Regions from separate parts of the Bacillus sp. NPDC077027 genome, predicted to be linked through region 2. Evidence: predicted binding sites of a transcription regulator. Region 2 holds the regulator's gene; the other holds the start of a gene.
The links. Region 2 encodes LexA, which represses DNA repair genes until DNA is damaged. Its sites were predicted from a motif close to CGAACATATGTTCG; they were not measured.
Positions count from the first base shown of each region.

Region 1: a site for LexA is predicted at 1,472-1,485, ahead of ACQKEZ_RS03590 (DNA polymerase IV). Genes of this name have one in related genera too.

Region 1 covers NZ_JBNNIO010000001.1:659,258-662,680, forward strand. The annotation lists gene ACQKEZ_RS03585 (YolD-like family protein) at 1-209, opposite strand, end outside; gene ACQKEZ_RS03590 (DNA polymerase IV) at 225-1,457, opposite strand; gene ACQKEZ_RS03595 (YfmQ family protein) at 1,645-2,094, opposite strand; gene ACQKEZ_RS03600 (GNAT family N-acetyltransferase) at 2,357-2,836, shown strand; gene ACQKEZ_RS03605 (GNAT family N-acetyltransferase) at 2,833-3,423, shown strand, end outside.
Region 2 covers NZ_JBNNIO010000007.1:34,998-38,420, reverse strand. The annotation lists gene ACQKEZ_RS18035 (YneB family resolvase-like protein) at 1-435, opposite strand, end outside; gene yneA (cell division suppressor protein YneA) at 453-764, opposite strand; gene lexA (transcriptional repressor LexA) at 921-1,541, shown strand; gene ACQKEZ_RS18020 (STAS/SEC14 domain-containing protein) at 1,851-2,228, opposite strand; gene ACQKEZ_RS18015 (hypothetical protein) at 2,360-2,797, opposite strand; gene ACQKEZ_RS18010 (IseA DL-endopeptidase inhibitor family protein) at 3,086-3,423, shown strand, end outside.

The sequences.
Region 1 (3,423 bases), on a different contig from region 2:
ACATAGGTTATCAAAATGGCTTGATCCTCGGCAATGGATTGAGTAATCAATAGGTTCATTTCCTCAAGCTGATCATAACTAGGGATCGGAGGAGCATATTCTTTTTCTCTACGTTTTTGATCTAGCAGTTGCTCGCGGTGTTCTGGCAACATCATTCGGCTTGATTCCCACATGATGTTATATCCTGGTGTTAGTTTATTGGGATTCACGTTGTTTCACCTCAGTTATTTATAATGACCACCAATTTTTTTGGCCCGATGGTAGGCTTGGCCCGCAGCTGTAAGAGAAGAAGCATGTAGCAAAGCGGCAGGACCATATTTTAGATGAATGGCATCAAATACTTGGCTTAGTTGTTCTTTTTTTTGATGAGCGTCAAACAATGTTAATTGATACTGCCTGTCAGATTGCAATTGAGAAAGGGTAATACCGACACTGCGAATAGGCTGACCATCCCAGTGCTGTTTGCATAACTTCATCGCCGCCTCAGAAATATCTGATCCAAACTGTGTGGGTGAATGAAGTTTGATTTGACGATGAAATCCTGTCGGGTGTGAGAAGTCAGCCCCTCTGACTCCAACTGAGACTGTTTGACCGATATAATGTTTAAATCGAGCACGCCTTGCTACTTCCTCACTCAGTTCAAGTAACGCAACTTTAATATCGTCAAATGATTCATAGTCATGGGGGAGTGTCATATGGTGACCAATCGCCTTTTGTTGGTCATGAGTGTCAACAGTGACAGGTGACGGATCGCACCCTAATGCTGTTCGCTGAAGTACTTCACCATTTATTCCCCAGCGCTTCTTTAAGAGGTCTGGTGGATAGGTGGCAAGAGTACCAATCGTGCTAATTCCCATTCGTTTCAAATGATGCTCCATCCGTTTGCCGACGCCAAACAGCTTTCCAATCGGAAGTGGCCATAAATCAAGAGCAATACGATCTGAGCTTAACTCATAAATACCTGAGTCATTTTTCTTAGCAAAATGATCACAAGCCATTTTAGCAAGCACTTTATTGGGACCAATACCCACCCGAGCATAAATACCAGTTTTATTCATAATAGCTGTCTGTATTTTTTCTGCTATCACATGAGATGATCCGAATAGCTTCATACTGCCTGTAATATCAAGAAACTGCTCATCAATCGAGTACGGTTCGACAAGGTCGGTATATTGTTCAAGTAACTCGGTAATCATGACCGATACATCGAGGTAACGTTGCATACGTGGGCGTACAACAACAGCTTCTGGGCACTTAATTTGGGCTTCCCATAACCTTGATGCATTTTGCACACCACATTTTTTTGCAAGCGGGCATGCCGCTAAAACAACGCCACTTCGTCGCTCCGGATCACCAGAGACAATGAGTGGTATATTTGCTAAGTGCGGGGATTCAACCTTTTCAACAGATGCATAAAATGACTGCATATCGACCAAAAGAATTGTTTTTTTCACCATTTGTCTTCACCTCTAGAACGTATGTTCTGTTTTTATTGTAACCAAAGTGAATGTAAATAGATACTGGTAAATCATTCATTTCATGAAAGAAAGAGATAAGCAAGGGAGGGGGAGAAGAAGAATCCTATGTTAAAACAAAAAAGACGAAATGCAGGTACATTTCGTCTGAGTAAAGCATGTGGATAACTTAAATGTGAGCCACAGTTTGGAGAGTTTGAAGATGTTCAGAACGCAGGCGATAAGCCGTTACCTTTTTCTTAGGCTTATGTGTAAACTGACGAACAACATCGACATGATCATCATAATTAAAGAGGTAAAGTGTGATATCCTCTTTTCCTAATTTTGTTTGAATGACAAGCGGAGTTGGACCTTCCTTCGGATGAAGGAAACGCTCCTCATCTCCAGGATAAATATAATAGCGCTCGATAAAGATCGCTTCGTTAAAGTCACGAATCACTTGGGATTTTTCATGATCATCAAGACTTTGACCATCAAGTGTAATGTTTGCGTGATCGTTCTTCACTTTTGCATGCACTTCAAAACGACCAAGCAACCGTTCAACAACACCAGACGGCAAAGAAGTGACCAAAATTTTCAAAAGGCTAAAAATAACAAGTGAAATGATTGCCCACATCAAAATACATCATCTCCAATAGACATTCTAAAGCTTTCTATACCTATACTAACACAAGATAACAATTGATTTTTTGCATGAGCAAAGAACTTTTTGAAATAAGTGTGAAACTTTTAGCTCTACGTCTAACAAGGAGAAGTGTAGAGCACGAGGCGCTTGCTTTACAAGTAATGCATGAGGCAGGTACACTAATTAAAAGTAAATATTAAAGTCCATTAGCTAAAAAAGCCAATGAATCGGTTGAATAAAAAGGAGCGGGGCCATGATGATACGTCAAGTGGAGCCATCGGATTTTTATGCCGTTACATCAGTCATAAAAAGTTGGTGGGGCGGTCGAGATATTCGTGCTAAACTGCCAAAACTATTTTTTGAACATTTCCAGCAAACAAGTTTTGTTGTAGTAGAGAAAGGGGAACTCATTGGTTTTTTAGTCGGCTTTCTATCACAATCTCATTCAGATGAAGCCTACATTCATTTTGTAGGTGTACATCCAGATCATCGGAAATTAAAGATAGGAAAAATCCTGTATCAAGCCTTTTATGATGTGGCAAAACAGGAAGGGAGAACAACCATTAAAGCGGTAACAGCACCTGTAAATAAAGTATCAATTGCCTATCATGCAAAATTGGGCTTTCAAATTGAAAAAGGGGATAAAACTGTAGAAGGAATCTCCGTGTTTTCAGACTATGATGGAATAAATGAAGACCGTGTTTTATTTGTGAAAAAGTTAGAGGCGATGTCATGATTGTCAATTTAGATCAAACAATAGGAGATGTAGCAAAGCAGATCTTACATATCCAACTAGCTGCATACCAACAAGAAGCTGAACAAATTGGCTATGCCGATCTTCCACCATTAAAAGAGACCATTCAAGATGTAATGAAAGCAAAAGAGCAATTTATTGGTTTTGAGCAAAAGGGAATCTTACTAGGTGTTGCCTCTTATGAAGAGCAGAAAGATTATTTGATCATGAGTCGATTGGCTGTGCATCCAAAAGCGCTAAAACAGGGTATTGGAACAAGACTTATGTCTACAATTATGGAGAAAAATGTCCCTATAGAACTGACCACAGGGCAAAAAAACACCCCTGCAAAAAGGCTATATGAAAAGTTAGGATTTCTTGAAACAAATGTGATTCATGTTGCAAAAGAGCTCACCTTATCAAAAATGAAATGGACACCGAGGCGAAAGGTTGAGGTTGTTGAATTCAAAAAAGAATGGCATGAAGAATTCCATCGGGAAAAGCAGCGACTCAAGCAAATCATTCAAAAGAGCTGGATAGAAGGACATCATATTGGTAGTACGTCAGTTGAAGGACTTGTTGCCAAACCA
Region 2 (3,423 bases):
TTCAACTGCTTTTTTCATACCACGTTTAATTTTCAGATTATGAATTTTACGCTGATACTCTTCGACCACTCCTACGATCTCTATCACCATTTCATCAGCTTCAGACAGTTCAAGCTCTCCTCTATGAAAAACACTGTATACTTTCACATTTTCTTTAAACAGGCAGTGGAGCAACGCGATTTTCGCCTTACCTCTTCCTAGACGTGTTTCATCTTGAATTAACACAGCATCAATCTCTTCTTCTTTTATTGTTGTGAGCATTTCAAAAACACCGTCACGGTCAAGATCATATCCACTTGCTCTTTCTTTAATCACTTTTATGACATTCATCTGATGAGCAACAGCTAAATTTAGTAGCTCATCTTCCTGTCTATTGAGCGAAGTTTCTTGTACTTCTTTCACTGTACTAACTCTCGCATAAATTATTGCATTCATTCAATCAATCGACCTTTCTATTGGACTGTCGCGAGTTCATATAAAGCTGGGTGCTCCTTCTTGACAGGAATCACAAGTACATCTCCTGGCTGAATATCTGTAGAAGCTAGATCATTATTCTCTGTTACCCAATCAATAAATGCATTTTTGTCAATTGATTTTCCATCATTCACTTGATCGGCAATTCCCCAAAGAGTATCACCATTTTGCACCTCTATTTTAACATATTGATTCATATCATTTTGACCTGTTAAAGCAATAAGCGAGATAAGTACACCGACGATTAACGAAAACAACCCAACGAAAATAAAAGATTCTTTTATACTCATACTAAATCTCTCCTAACAGAATGTCTGTTCGTAATATTAATTTTATTATAAATACGAACAAATGTTTCTGTCAACAGCTTTTTTCGAACCTATGTTTGTACTACAAGGAAAAACATGCTATAATTTCTTTAAAATTGACGTTTTGAGGTGCAAAAGATGACGAAGCTATCAAAAAGACAACTCGATATTCTTAGTTTCATCAAGGAAGAAGTAAGAAGTAAGGGCTATCCACCTTCTGTTCGTGAAATTGGTGAAGCTGTCGGTCTTGCATCCAGCTCTACTGTCCATGGACATTTAGCAAGACTAGAGACGAAAGGTTTGATTAGAAGAGACCCAACGAAGCCAAGAGCAATTGAAATACTTGATGATGAAAATATGAATATACCTAAAAGCACTGTGATGAATGTTCCTATCATTGGAAAAGTAACGGCTGGACTGCCGATTACTGCTATTGAAAATGTAGAGGAATACTTCCCATTGCCTGAAACGTTTGCAGCACCTGATGAACAAGTATTTATGCTAGAAATTATGGGTGAAAGTATGATTGACGCAGGCATTTTGGACAAGGACTATGTCATCGTGCGTCAGCAAAGCACTGCAAACAACGGGGATATTGTGGTGGCAATGACAGAGGAAGATGAAGCAACTGTTAAACGTTTCTATAAAGAAGAAACACATTTTAGACTTCAACCAGAGAACCCATCTATGGAACCAATTATTTTACAGAATGTCAGTATACTAGGAAAAGTGATTGGTGTATTTAGAAATATTCATTAATAAATGACTACACGCGATATGAACTGCATCCCAATTGTTAGGCACGATCGAACAATTGGCAGTGCGGTTTTTTTGTGTCTAAAATTACTTTAAATACCAACAAATTTCATAATAGAAACAAACCCTATCTATCTCGTATTCTTGTTTTATATAATGGTGAAATCATTATGAGAACTAATATTGTCACCCGCATTTGCACACAAAACTTCGAATAAAATGGCGCTTTAAGCTTGTATAAAAGTGAACTGTGTCACAACAATATTCTAACCAAAAACCAGTTGATCTCGATCAACTGGTTCTATAAGTGTTTTATCTTGGATATTCGTTCAACCAAATGATGGCTTGTTCATAATTATCAAAAAATTGTACAGATTCTTTTGTGTTAGATTGTTGTAAATAATCCATTATCTCTCCTTTTTCAAGAAGAAACGCTATTGCCTTACTGTGATTCAAAATAGTTTCATTAAAGAATTTATCTTTCCATGTTTTTTGGACTGAAAAATGATCTGGTTCGTATCCTTTTCTATCAACCAACAACTTGTATTTCCTGCCCTCAGCAATGAATTGCTGACAAACCCGCTCGAAGTGATTAAACCATTCAATCACATCATCTGTTTTAATCTTTCCTATTAGATGGGTTACAATTAAATCCTCTGAAACTGTTGTGCTGATATTCTGTTTCCTCAACTTAGAATCATCTCCCTAAGTGACAATTATGCGCAAAAAAATCCTTAAAATCAATATGGATACATTTTTACGCAATATAGATAAAAGCCGGTATTTCATCATATCTGATGAAAGCCGGCTTTTATTTCGTTCTAAGAACAAGAATATGCAAGAATACTAGAACTTGGGAAGGAACCAAATGTGAAGTTAGGCCAAATAAAACCAGTTGTCCGCCCAAAAGGCTGTGATGACAACACATACATTAAAAATACTTGACCATTCCTCAGAAAAACGATTGTCCAGCGTCTATTACATCCAGCTGCGAATTGAACTGTTTGTTGGCCTCCGCCCTGATGAGCTGCAAATTGTTGCGCTCCTTGTGGCTGTGTCAATGCCTGCTGATACTGTGAAATAATCTGTTGGCCAGGTGCTGGCGGCAGCGATTGCCCTCCTGCACCTGGAGTTGTGCCTCCTCCACCGATTGGAAAAGTAGGAAGTCCTCCTCCCTGTGGAGTTGGCAGTGACTGCCATCCTGGAAACTGTCTACTATATTGGTATCCATCCCACGACATTTCATACGGATAATACATATTTAGCACCACTTTCTGATACATTCATCACGACATTATATGAACCGAAAGCAAAAAAGTTCTGAACAAAATAAAGAAATCGTTCTGAAAGACGTTTAGTTCTTCTTTAGAAAGGTTAAAGATAACTAGAAAATAAAATAAAAAATGAAAACTTTTATCCTTCCTCAAACGTTATATAAGTAGATGACAAGAAATAAAAAACATTTATATTTAACACTTGTAATCTAACTGTAATTATTGTAACATTTGTAACATAAGAAGTTTTCATTAAAAAAGGAGGCAATCGCCTTGAAAAAAATATTTGTTCTTTTAACAGCAGTTATTCTGATGATTTCTTTACAAACAACTACATTAGCCGCTTCCAAGAAACCAGTAACCTTAACAAATAAAGAAGCGTTACATATCGCACTTAATGCAAGAGAACACTTTTGGAGTGCAATGTCTGGTTATAAAATCAATGACAAACATCCAGAATACACATTAAAAACGTTCAATTATAAAAACATGCAGTATAACTACTTATCAAAAACGTTTAACACGAAGAAAAAATTGAACAGCTACTTAGCTGAAGTTTTCACAAAAAAAGCAATTAACAATGGATTAACAGAATATAACTTTATTGTTCA